4 regions of the Pseudomonas sp. C9D1 genome follow, and region 1 is predicted to be linked to each of the others. Evidence: riboswitches for the same ligand, from Rfam matches in the RefSeq annotation. Region 1 holds a riboswitch; each other region holds the start of a gene.
The links. Region 1 has a riboswitch for cobalamin ahead of ACXI0U_RS11285 (energy-coupling factor ABC transporter permease). Riboswitches for the same ligand answer to the same signal wherever they lie in the genome.
Positions count from the first base shown of each region.

Region 1 (2,884 bases):
GGGCGTGAGGATGGGCTTCTGAAATTTCACGACCTGGCTCATCGAGGAGACAAGCTTATGAAGTGGACAAGACACCTGATCGTGCTCTGGGCGCTCACCGGCGGCTACGCACTGGCCGACAGCCAAGCGGACCGACAAGCCATCGAGCACCTGATGAAACACACCTGGGAGCGCCCGGAGGCGGCATTGGACGTCGGCCCGGTGACCCTGGAAGGCGACTACGCCATAGCGGGCTGGACGCAAGCGGAACGAGGTGGGCGCGCCCTGCTCACACGCGTGCAGGATCACTGGAAAGTGGTGCTGTGCGCGGGCGACGGACTGCTCGACGAAGCGACCCTGAAGGATGCCGGGCTGGCCCAGCGAGAAGCGAGCGACCTATTGCGAGCCGTACGCACGGCGGAGTCGGTGATAGCGCCGGAACGGGTCCGGCAGTTCTCGCGCTTCAAGGGCATCGTGCGCGTGGATGCTCACGCCGGGCACGGTGACCCGCAACACTGACCTGGGGCCGGGTGCATGCGAGGACATGCACCCGGCTTGCACTCAAGCAGCCGCGTGGTGCAAACGCACGTTGAACAGCGGGCCTTTGCTGTAGCGCGACAGCGCCTTGGCCAGAGCCAGCACGCCCAGGTCGATCAGGGGCTCCACCAGGATCACACTCATGTAGGCGATGCCGAAGGTGCCGACGGAGGCCAGGGTCTCGCTGGAAAAACCATGCCCGTAGAAGGCCCAGAACCCGACCCAGGCGACGATGCCGCCCTGATAGGCGGTGGACAGCGCCAAGGCCTGGGTGTAGCGCGTTTCCACATAGGGCGTAGCAGACGGAATGAGACGGTTCGCCAGCAGGCTGATGCCCCACAGCGGCACCAGCAGGGTGGTGACGTTCATGCCGTACTGGGGCAGGTCGAAGGGCGCGAAGAACAGGCCCTGGATGAGCAGCCCGGCAGCCAGCCCGACCGCCGCCGCCCCCGCACCGAACATCAGCAGCAAGGTCGAGCCGAGAATCAGGTGGACCTCGGAGACGCCCACCGCGTGGTGCGGCAGCACCTCGAAGAAGCAGAACACCAGGGCTGTGGTGATCAAACTGCGCAGCGCCAGCGCGGTCACACCGCCGTTGCGGCGGATGCTGTCGACGGCCATCTTGGCCGTCAGGCCAAAAGCCGCTACTGCCGTGCCATAACTGAGGAAGATCTTCGCGCCTTCTACGACGCCAGGTTCGATATGCATGGGTGGTGCTCCGTGCCGCGCCCACCGCGCGACGATAGGGATGACTAAGGGGGCCGGGCTTTCGCCCGCTTGCTGATGGCAGGTCTCCTGGCTCGCAGTTCACCGCTCAACCCACCTTCCCAGCCGTCGCCAGTGGTACATCGGGCATCGCGCTCTGCTCACAGTTGCGGGGGCAGCCATGGCTTGGGCATCTCGCCGACCATGTTCCCTCTTAGTTCCGGGGCACCCGGAAAACCATCGGCGGAAATGGTACCGATTCCCGCCACGGCGGCATAGAAATCCTTGAACCCCGATCACCGGGGGTGCGACAGCTCGCCACAGGGTCATCACGCCCCGGGCCTGAGGCGGTCGCTCGGGACGAGCGGCACGGCGGCCTGCGGTGGAACGTCGCAGTTAAGCCCCGGCGCCGGCCTTGCTAGTTTCCCGTCCCGGGCTGACCAATCCCATGGATCGGCAGCCCGACCGCATGCGGGCACCCCTCGGGTGCCCGGCCACCATCCAGGGATCGGATACCTCGAGGCGCTCAAGGAACGCCGCCGTTCCCGGATCAACCGGTGCACCCGCAAGGGCGCCCGAGAGTCTGCGAGAGAAGGGAAAAGGCATGGTTGTCTCTGCATCGTTTCGTCCCCTGTGGTTGCGCCGCACGCTGTCCATGGGGCCTGCCACGGCCTGGCCATTGCTGCTGGCGGCATGCGGGCAACTCCAGGCCGAGGAGCGCCCCACGCTGGTGCTCGACAGCACCACGGTCACCGCCACACGTAGCGCCAACAGCAGCTTCGCCCTGCCCGCCTCGGTCTCCACGGTCGACCGCGAGAACCTCGACGACGCCCAGGCGGACACCCTCTCCCGCGTACTGCGCAGCCTGCCCAACGTGAACGTCGGCGGCGGCCCGCGCCCGGCTTCGCAGAGCCCTGCCATCCGTGGCCTGCAAGGGCCGCGCATCATCCTCAGCGTGGATGGCGCCCGGCGTAACAACGAAGGCGGCGTGAACAGCCCCCTGCTGCTCGACCCGGATTTCATCCGCCAGATCGACGTGGTGCGCGGCCCGATGTCGGCCGCCTACGGGAGCGGCGGGCTGGGTGGCGTAATGGCATTCGAGACACTGGCGGCGGAAGACTTCGTCGCCCCCGGGCAAACCTTCGGTGGCCGCGCCAAAGTGAGCTATCGCAGCGGCGACGAATCCGCCTCCACCAACCTCACCGCTGCGGCCTTGAACGACCAGGGCGATGTGCTCGCCAGCGCCACCTACCGCGACTACGGCACCATTCACACTGCCAAGGGCGGTACGGATGCCGAATACCCCAACGATGGCGACCTCACCGCCAGCCTGTTCAAGGCGGGGCTCAACCTGGGGGACCTGAACCGCCTGGAGCTGGGCCGGCAGACCTTCGACGACGACTTCACCGGCCCCACCAACCCCGGCGGCAACCTGCTTTTCCCTTTCGATCAGGACAGCCACCGCCGCCAGGAGCAGTACACCGGCAACTGGCTGTTCCACGATGCCGACCGGGCCCTGCTGGATGGCAGGCTCTCCCTCTATCGCACCCGTTATAGCCTGTCGGGCCATAGCCGCTCCACACCGCCCCAGCCGGACACCTCGGGCATGACCCGCACGGACGGCGGCAGCCTGCAGAACACCACCACCTTCGAACTGGGCGAG
Region 1 is NZ_JBSZIE010000002.1:655,027-657,910, forward strand. It holds gene ACXI0U_RS11275 (TonB-dependent receptor plug domain-containing protein) at 1-22, shown strand, start outside; gene ACXI0U_RS11280 (copper uptake system-associated protein) at 58-498, shown strand; gene ACXI0U_RS11285 (energy-coupling factor ABC transporter permease) at 541-1,224, opposite strand; cobalamin riboswitch at 1,285-1,478, opposite strand; gene ACXI0U_RS11290 (TonB-dependent hemoglobin/transferrin/lactoferrin family receptor) at 1,826-2,884, shown strand, end outside.

Region 2 (2,884 bases), 3.6 Mb from region 1:
CGCGAGCTCGGCCAGCAGCGGGGCGGTTTCCTGCCCCGGCACGTTGGGCAGCAGCACCGATTGCCAGGGGGTCATGTGCAGGCTGCCGTCGCCGTGGCGCTGGGCCAGTTCGGCGAGGGTCAGCAATTGGCTGGCCTGCAGGCGCCCCAGGGGCGGGATGGCGCCCACCAGGTACAGGCCGGCCTGCAGTTGCGGCAGCACGCCGACGGGGCGCAGGTCGCTGGCAGCGCGGCGCCAGTTGCCCGCGTCGTGCAGCGGGAAGGGCAGGCGCTGGCGCAGTTCGGCCAGCAAGCGCTCGGCGCCGAGGCTGCCGAGCAGGTCGCGCATGCGGGCCTGCTGCGGCGTGGCCAATTCGAGGAAGAGGTCCAGCAGCGCCTCCACCAGGGCCGGCACCCGGGCGCCGGGTACCGCCGCCAGGGCGGGGGCGTCGCCGGTTTCGCGGGGCGGGCAGCCGGCCAGGCCGAAGGCGAACAGGCCGTCCTTGCCGGGCTCCATGGCGGCCAGCCAGATGTCGTTGGGGTGGTCGAGCATCGCCAGGGCTTCGCCGCCGTCCAGCAGCAGGGCGAACTTGGGCGAAAGCACGTGGAAGCGCGGGTTGTCTTCCAGCAGGGCCAGCAGGCGCGCGGCCAGGGGGCGGATGTCCTGCAGCGCCTGCGGGTCGAGCCCGGCGGCGGGGCTGACCATCAGGTTGCGCACATCGTCCGCGCCCGGCGTGGCGGCGCCCAGGCCGATGGCCAGCAGCTCGGCGATCAGCGCCTGTTCGCGGCCCGGGGTCACGCCACGGATCTGCAGGTTGGCGCGGTTGGTGGCTTCCAGCACGCCGCCGGAATGGCCATGGGCGGCGATCGACAGGGCTTCGGCCGTGCCGGCCTGCAGGCGACCGCAGGGCAGCTTGATGCGGCAGATGCCGCCATCCTTCGCCGGGACGATGCGCAGCAACCCCGGGCAGGCCGAGGGGCGGACGGATGGAGCGCTGGAGGGAGCCTGTTTCACCGTGGTCACCGGGTCAGTTGCCGCGGCGACCGTGTTCCCCGCACGGGGAACCCTGGCACCGAGACACCCCGCTCGATGCGTGCACACGCGACTGGTGTCACCGGCAGGTCTCCTGGCTGGCAGGTCAGTGTCCGTCGCGGCCTTCCCGGTTTCCCAGTGGCACGGATCGCGAGAACTCGCTGCATACAGTTGCGGGGGCAGCCACGGCTTGGACCGTGTTCCCTCTTAGGCCGGGCGCAGTGGGCGCTCCGGCAACCGGTGAAGGGCGCTATTATGCCCGCTTTGCGCGGCTGTGGGATGCGGCTGGTTGTCGGATGCCCAACGGACGCGGCACGGTCGGATACGAGGAAAAACGCATGCAGCCCTGGCTGACGCTGGTGGGGATAGGCGAGGACGGCTACGCCGGCCTGGGCAAGGCCGCGCGCCATGCGCTGCTGGCCGCCGAGGAGGTGGTGGGCGCCCCGCGCCAGCTGGAATTGCTGCCCCCTTGCATCCGCGCCCGGCGCAGTGCCTGGCCCAGCCCCTTCTCCCTGGAGCCGCTGCTGCAACGCCGTGGCGCGCCGGTCTGCGTGCTGGCCAGCGGTGACCCGATGCTGTTCGGCGTCGGCGCCAGCCTGGCGCGGCAGCTGCCCGCCGACGAGCTGCGTGTGCTACCCGCGCCCTCGTCCACCTCCCTGGCCGCCGCGCGCCTGGGCTGGGCGCTGCAGGACACCAGCCTGGTCTCCCTGGTGGCGCGGCCCCTCGCTGCACTCAACCTGCACCTGCATGACGGCGCCCGCCTGCTGGTGCTGAGCAACGACGGCGCAAGCCCCGCTGCTATCGCTGGCCTGCTGAACGAACGCGGCTTCGGCCCCAGCGCCATGACCGTGCTGGAGCACCTGGGCGGCCCGGCCGAGCGGCGCATCGACGGCATTGCCGGCGAGTGGCCGGCCATGGAGGTCGCCGCCCTCAACCTGGTGGCCATCGACTGCCGCGCCGGCGAGCAGGCCCGGCGTCTGCCGCTCACCTGCGGCCTGCCCGACGACGCCTATCGCCACGACGGCCAACTGACCAAGCGCGACGTTCGCGCCATCACCCTCGCGCGCCTGGCGCCGCAACCCGGGCAACTGCTCTGGGACGTGGGTGCCGGCAGCGGCTCCATCGGCATCGAATGGATGCGCGCCCATCCCACCTGCCGCGCCATCGCCGTCGAAGCTGACGAGGGCCGTCAGGCACATATCCGCCACAACCGCGACGCCCTCGGCGTGCCCGGCCTGCACCTGGTGGCCGGCCAGGCCCCCACCGCCCTCGACGGCCTGCCCGCGCCCGATGCCGTGTTCATCGGCGGCGGCGTCACCGAACCCGGCGTGCTGGAGCGGTGCTGGCGCCAGCTCAAGCCCGGCGGCCGTCTGGTGGCCAATGCCGTGACCCTGCAGAGCGAGGCGGTGCTGGTGGCCTTCCGCGAAGCCCATGGCGGCGAGCTGACCCGCATCGCCATCGCCCAGGCCCAGCCCCTGGGCGGCTTCGACACCTGGCGCTCGGCACTGCCCATCACCCTGCTCGAGGTGCTCAAGGATGCCTAGGTTGGCGCCGAGCGCCGCCGAGTCCTGCCCTGCACGATCCCGCCATGCGTGACGAAACCCCCGAACAGCCGGCGCCCCTGCGCAGCGGCTACACCACCGGCAGTTGTGCCACCGCCACCAGCCTGGCGGCGGCGCGCCTGTTGCTGGGCGCCGCGGCGAGCGACGCGGTGGAGATCGTCCTGCCCAAGGGCCAGCAGGTGCTCATGCGCCTGGAGTTCTGCCGCCTGATCGAGGGCGGCGCCGAGGCCGGCACCCTGAAGGATGCCGGCGACGACCCGGACGTGACTCACGGTGCGCTGATCTATGCCCAGGTGCGCCTGGCCGTCGAA
Region 2 is NZ_JBSZIE010000002.1:4,236,340-4,239,223, forward strand. It holds gene cobG (precorrin-3B synthase) at 1-993, opposite strand, end outside; cobalamin riboswitch at 1,079-1,268, opposite strand; gene cbiE (precorrin-6y C5,15-methyltransferase (decarboxylating) subunit CbiE) at 1,350-2,555, shown strand; gene ACXI0U_RS27440 (cobalt-precorrin-5B (C(1))-methyltransferase) at 2,600-2,884, shown strand, end outside.
Region 2: it holds a riboswitch for cobalamin, as region 1 does, so the genes downstream of both, cobG (precorrin-3B synthase) here and ACXI0U_RS11285 (energy-coupling factor ABC transporter permease) in region 1, are expected to answer to the same signal.

Region 3 (2,884 bases), 420 kb from region 1:
ACTCCCTTTCGCCGGATCAGAAGCTGTAGTCGGCGGTGACGAAGAACGACCGCGGCTGGCCCAGCAGCCATTGCTGGCCACCGTTCTGCTGGGTGACGGCGTAGCGGCGGTCCAGCAGGTTGTTCAGCTCCAGGCCCAGGCGCGTGTCGGGCAGCACCTGCCAGCCGAGGTTGGCGTCGAGCACGGTGTAGCCCGGCACCTTCACGGTGTTGGCGGCGTCGGCATAGCGGGCATCGACGTAGCGCGCGCCGATGCCGGCGTCCAGGTCACGGCCCAGCTGCTTGCTCAGCCACAGGTTGGCGGTGCGTCGCGGCACGTCGGTGGGGCTGTTGCCGGAACGGGAGATCAGCTGGCCACCGGCGGACTCGTTGAAGTCGTCGTACTCGGCGCGCACCACGGCGGCGTTGGCCGAAACGTGCCAGCCCTGCTCCAGCGCCAGCTCCAGGGTGGCTTCCAGGCCATCGGAGGATTGCTGGCCGATCTGCTGGGTGGGCCGGGTCACCGACTCGCGGGAGAGCAGCTTCTTCTTGACGATGTTGTAGGCGGCCAGGGTCCATTCGCCGCGCCCGTCCCAGAACTGCTGCTTGAGGCCGAACTCGGTCTGCTTGGACTCGGTGAGGTCCATCTTCTGCTGGGTGGGGCTGAGGGTGATGAGGTTGCTCACCCCGTCCTCGCTGGTGGAGTACTGGCCATAGAAGGACAGCTGCGGCGTGGCGGCGAACACCAGGCCGGCGCGCCAGTTGCCGCCGGAGAGGCTGCGGTCGCTGCGGGTGTTCGCGCGCAGGTCGTTGCGGTCGATGTGGTTCTGGTCGCGGCGGATGCCGGTGACCAGGGACCAGCGCTCGTCGAACTGGGTGCGGTTCTCGGCGAACAGGGCGACGGTGCGGGTTTCGCTGCGCGAGTGCGGGCCGTAGGCCGAGGCGCTCTGGTAGTAGCCGGGCGTGGGGTTCCACGGGTCGACGTAGTTGCCGCCCACATCGATGTAGGGCGAGTTGTTCAGCAGGTTGAAGCGGATGCGGTTGAACTCGGCGCCCACCAGGGTGCGGCTGCTGAGGCCGAACAGCGAGTGGTCGAAGGTGAAGGTCTGGCGGTCGCCGATCTGCTCCTGCTCGTGCTTGATGCGCAGGTTCTCGGCGCGCTCCAGCTGGCCCAGGCCGGCGTCCCAGTTGTAGGCCTCGGCGTTGCGCCAGTAGCGGCGGCTCTTGATGTGGTAGAGCTGGTTGCTGGCGCTGATGCCCTCGGCCAGGGTCCAGTCGGTGACGAGCCGGGTCCACTGGTCGTTGTAGTGCTGCTCGGCGTTGTGCAGGTTGTAGTTCTTCTCCTTCAGGCTGTCGCGTAGGTGGCCGTCGATCAGCGGCGTGCCGAAGTAGTTCATCGGCGTGAGGTCGCCCTGGTCATGGGCCAGGGTGAAGGCCAGGTCGTCGCGGGCCTGCCAGCGCAGGGCGGCGCTGAGGCCGAGGTTCTTCGAGTCGCCACGGTCGATCCAGCCGTGGCTGGTTTCGCGGTTGAGGTTGAGGCGGTAGCTGAGGGTGTCGGTGAGCGAGCCGCCGCTGTCCAGTGCCATCTGCTGGCGGTCGTCGGAGCCGTAGCCCAGGCGCAGGCGGTTGCGGATCTCGCCCTCGAAGGGCTTCTTCGGCACCACGTTGATCACCGCGCCGGTGGCGCCTTCGCCGTAGAGTACCGAGGCCGGGCCACGGATCACGTCGATGCGTTCGACCATCCACGGGTCGGTGGGGAAGGTGACGGTGCCCATGCCGGTGTAGAAGCGCGTGCCGTCGTGAAGCTGCATGACCGAGGCGTGGCCGGTGAAGCCCCGGGCCGAGAGCGCGGTGCCGCCGTTGCCGGGGGTGCCAATGTTGCTGATGCCGGGGGAGCGGGTCACGGCGTCCTGTACGGTGGCGTTGTTGCGCCCGCGCACCTCTTCGCCACTGATGCTGCTGGTGCTGGCCGGGGTCTCCAGGGCGGAGAGGCCCAGGCGCGAGCCGGCGGGCAGCGGCGTGTCGAGGCTGATGGGGGCGTCGTCCGCCTGGCCGGTGACGGCGGTGGCGGGCAGGGCCAGGGCGCCGTCTTCGGCGTGCAGGGCGAGGGAGATAGAGAGCGCGAGCAGGCCGAGGGCGGCGCTTGCCGGAGCGTTGGAGCTGAAGGTGCGGGACATGTCGTTCCTATCACGTCAGGAATGAATGGAGCCCGGAGGGAATGCAAAGGCGTGCGCAGGCGCGAGCGCCCAAGCGAAAACCGGCCCGTGCCCGCCCACCGCGGGTTTGCCTATCGATGCTCCAGGCCGGTCTCCGGGCTTGCGAGGATCACGCGGCATTCGCCTTCCCATGCAGGTGCACAGTGGCGTTTCGAATGCAGCGCTCGCTTACCGTTGCGGGGGCAGCGCCGGACTGGTCCTGAGGACGCACCGGCTTCCCGTTTCACCCCACGCACGACGGCGTGGGACACCTGGAACGGCGCGCATATGACCATCCACACGCCCGGGCGTCAACGCCAGTGTGTTGCGGCAGATGGCGGAAACGCCCGTTCCAGAGCCCTGTCGACCTTGCCGGAATGCCTTCTTTTTTGTCATATCAACAATGTTGATTTGAGGGTTGGCGCTCACGTATCGTCCGTCCACGGGCTGCAGGGCGATTCCCTCGCGCTGGCCCTGTGGAGGGCTGCCGGCCCTCCATCCCGCAATCGCTCGCCGACCCCGGCAGAGCCAGGAGCCCTGTGATGACCGATACCCCCAACAGAACCCTGCCTTCGGGCCTGCAACTCCTCCAGGCGGCGATCGCCGGCAAGCTGCCCGCACCCGCCATCGGCGACACCATGGCGATGAAGGCGGTGGGCGTGGAGCCCGGACGCGTCTTCATCGAGGCGCGGCCGGATGCCCGCCACCTCA
Region 3 is NZ_JBSZIE010000002.1:1,075,050-1,077,933, reverse strand. It holds gene ACXI0U_RS13200 (TonB-dependent receptor) at 17-2,155, opposite strand; cobalamin riboswitch at 2,263-2,464, opposite strand; gene ACXI0U_RS13195 (PaaI family thioesterase) at 2,716-2,884, shown strand, end outside.
Region 3: it holds a riboswitch for cobalamin, as region 1 does, so the genes downstream of both, ACXI0U_RS13200 (TonB-dependent receptor) here and ACXI0U_RS11285 (energy-coupling factor ABC transporter permease) in region 1, are expected to answer to the same signal.

Region 4 (2,884 bases), 3.6 Mb from region 1:
CCCCGCGAAGGGCTGGGCCCTGCGCGGGGTCGATCGGCAGCGAAGCCCGGCTCACGCCAGGTCTTGGCTCGCGGAGCGCTGGTACAGCCAGGCAGCGGCCCAACCCAGGGCGCCCCAGAACAGCGCGTTGGTCACCAGCGAGGCGGCGATGAACTCGTGCTCCAGCGCTTCCGGCGCCAGGCTCGCATGCACTTCAGGCTGCGGTGCGCCGACCACATGGGGGATCACCAGCAGCGCCAGGCCGACGATGCGCAGGACCCAGTTGCGGCCGAAGGCGATCAGCGCCAGGCCAGCGGCAGTGGAGGCGGCGGTGCCGATCCACCAGACCTGGCGCTGGGCCAGGTCGGCGGCTGCGGTACCCGGCAGCTCCGGCGGCAGGCCGAGGGACGGCGCCAGGGCGAAGGTGGCGAAACCGGCCAGGCCCCAGAGCAGGCCCTGCCAGGCGCGGGTCGGGCCGCGCAGGCTGAACAGCGCGGCCAGCAGCAGGGCGAAGCCGACGGCCACCACCAGGTTGGCGCCACCGGTGGACAGGGTGCGCTGCCAGCCGTCGGCGGGAGCCCAGGCTTCGGCGTCGTGTTCATGGGCGGGCGCGCCGGCGGCGTGCTCGTGGGCGTGTTCGGTCTGCTCGGCCGGTGCCGAGTTCTCGAAGGTTTCCGCATGGAGAATCAGCGGGGTGACCCACAGGCTTTGCAGCAGGGTCAGCACGATGGCGGCGAAGAGACCGGCGAACCCGGCGGTCTGGGCGATGCGCTTGGTCACGGTTGCGCCCTCAGTGGCAGGGGAAGGCGGAGCTGTGACGGGTATCGTGGGCAGCGTTGTGCACCGCCTCGATGTGCGAGAAGCCGGCGAAGTACACCAGCGACAGGCCCAGGAGGCTGGCACCGATGGCGATGGCCAGGCGTTTGGACAGGGGGACGGCGGCGGCCGAATGGCTCAGTGTGCTGCTGGACATGGTGCTTCCTCTGCGATGCGGGTGAGTCGGCAAGAGGAACGCGTGCGAAGAAAGCGGCCGCGCGGGGACCGCATTTCCGGCGTGCGCCCGCCCACCGCGGGTTGCCAAAAAAGTGATCAGGCCGGTCTCCGGGCTTGCGACGCCAGCCATGGCTGGTCGGGTTTGCCTTCCCATGTCCGCCGGACACAGTGGCTTACAGATCCCTACGTGCGCTTACCGTTGCGGGGGCAGCGTCGGACTCGCCCTGGGGCACACCGACTTCCCGTTTCACCTCGCGCGCGACGGCGCGAGACACCTGAAAAAACCGCACAAGAACATCACGAGTCCGACTGGCCGTCAACCGCCGCGATTGACCGCCGCCCCCGCCCTGCGTAGCCTTCGGCCCTTCGAGGTTCCGCGGCCGTGCGCCGCGGCTAAGAGGGAACACGGCCAAGCCGTGGCTGCCCCCGCAACTGTGAACAGCTGAGGTCCTATCCACAGCCACTGCCCATCGGGCGGGAAGGCGGAAGGACGGCGCATCGCGCCAGGCTGTGAGCCAGGAGACCTGCCTCGGCGAATTTCCATACAACCGGGCGGGGTGATCCGGTGGCGAATCGGGCCCTCCGTGCCCTCGTCCCGCGCGCCCGCCGATCCGATCGACTCCCAGCAAAGGGCTGCCGCGCATGAAAACCCTGGCCAAACTCCCCGTCACCATCGTCACCGGCTTCCTCGGTGCCGGTAAGACCACCCTGCTCCGCCACATGCTCGACAACGCCGAGGGCCGCCGCATCGCGGTGATCGTCAACGAGTTCGGCGAGCTGGGCATCGACGGCGAAATCCTCAAGCAATGCTCCATCGGCTGCAGCGAGGAAGAGGCCGTGGGCCGCGTCTTCGAGCTGGCCAACGGCTGCCTGTGCTGCACCGTGCAGGAAGAGTTCTTCCCGGTGATGCGCGAGCTGGTGGCACGCCGTGGCGACCTCGACCAAATCCTCATCGAGACCTCCGGCCTGGCCCTGCCCAAGCCCCTGGTGCAAGCCTTCCAGTGGCCGGAGATCCGCAGTGCCTGCACCGTGGACGCGGTGATCACCGTGGTCGACAGCCCAGCCGTGGCCGCCGGCACCTTCGCCGCCCACCCCGAGCAGGTGGACGAGCAGCGCAAGCAGGACCCGAACCTCGACCACGAGTCGCCCCTGCACGAACTCTTCGAAGACCAGTTGGCCAGCGCCGACCTGGTGATCCTCAACAAGGCCGACCTGCTCGATGCCGACGCCCTGGCCGCCGTGCGCGCCGAGGTGGCCGAGGAGCTACCGCCGGCGGTGAAGATCGTCGAAGCCAGCGCCGGCAAGCTGCCGCTCTCCGTGCTGCTGGGCCTGAACGCCGAGGCCGAGGCGCACATCGACAGCCGCGCCACCCACCACGACCACGAAGGGCACGAGGACCACGACCACGACGAGTTCGACTCCTTCCACGTCGACCTGCCGGAAGTGGAGGAAGCCGCCCTGCTGGCCGCCCTCGGCCAACTGGTGGAGCGCCACGACGTGCTGCGCATCAAGGGCTTCGCCGCCATCCCCGGCAAGCCCATGCGCCTGCTGGTACAGGGCGTCGGCAAGCGCTTCGACAAACACTTCGACCGCAAGTGGCTGGCCGACGAAACCCGCGCCACCCGCCTGGTGGTGATCGGCCAGGAGCTGGACCCGGCCACCATCGCCAACGAACTGCGCACCGCCCTGGCGTAACCGCCGAACCGGTTCCTCTCCCCCGGGAGAGGGCCGCTCCACCGAGCCAAGGCCCGAGCCATGCACTTGCTGCGCACCCAACCTGGCGGCTTCGTCCCCGACGACGGCATCGCCCACCTGGCCCAGACGCCCGCCGAGCTGGTGATCCTCTGCAGCGGTGATTCGCACCTGGCGCTGCTGGCCGAGGCCGCCCGCGAGCTGCCGGCGGACTACCCCA
Region 4 is NZ_JBSZIE010000002.1:4,249,991-4,252,874, reverse strand. It holds gene ACXI0U_RS27490 (CbtA family protein) at 52-759, opposite strand; gene ACXI0U_RS27485 (CbtB domain-containing protein) at 770-952, opposite strand; cobalamin riboswitch at 1,055-1,266, opposite strand; cobalamin riboswitch at 1,325-1,518, shown strand; gene cobW (cobalamin biosynthesis protein CobW) at 1,615-2,667, shown strand; gene cobN (cobaltochelatase subunit CobN) at 2,728-2,884, shown strand, end outside.
Region 4: it holds a riboswitch for cobalamin, as region 1 does, so the genes downstream of both, ACXI0U_RS27485 (CbtB domain-containing protein) here and ACXI0U_RS11285 (energy-coupling factor ABC transporter permease) in region 1, are expected to answer to the same signal.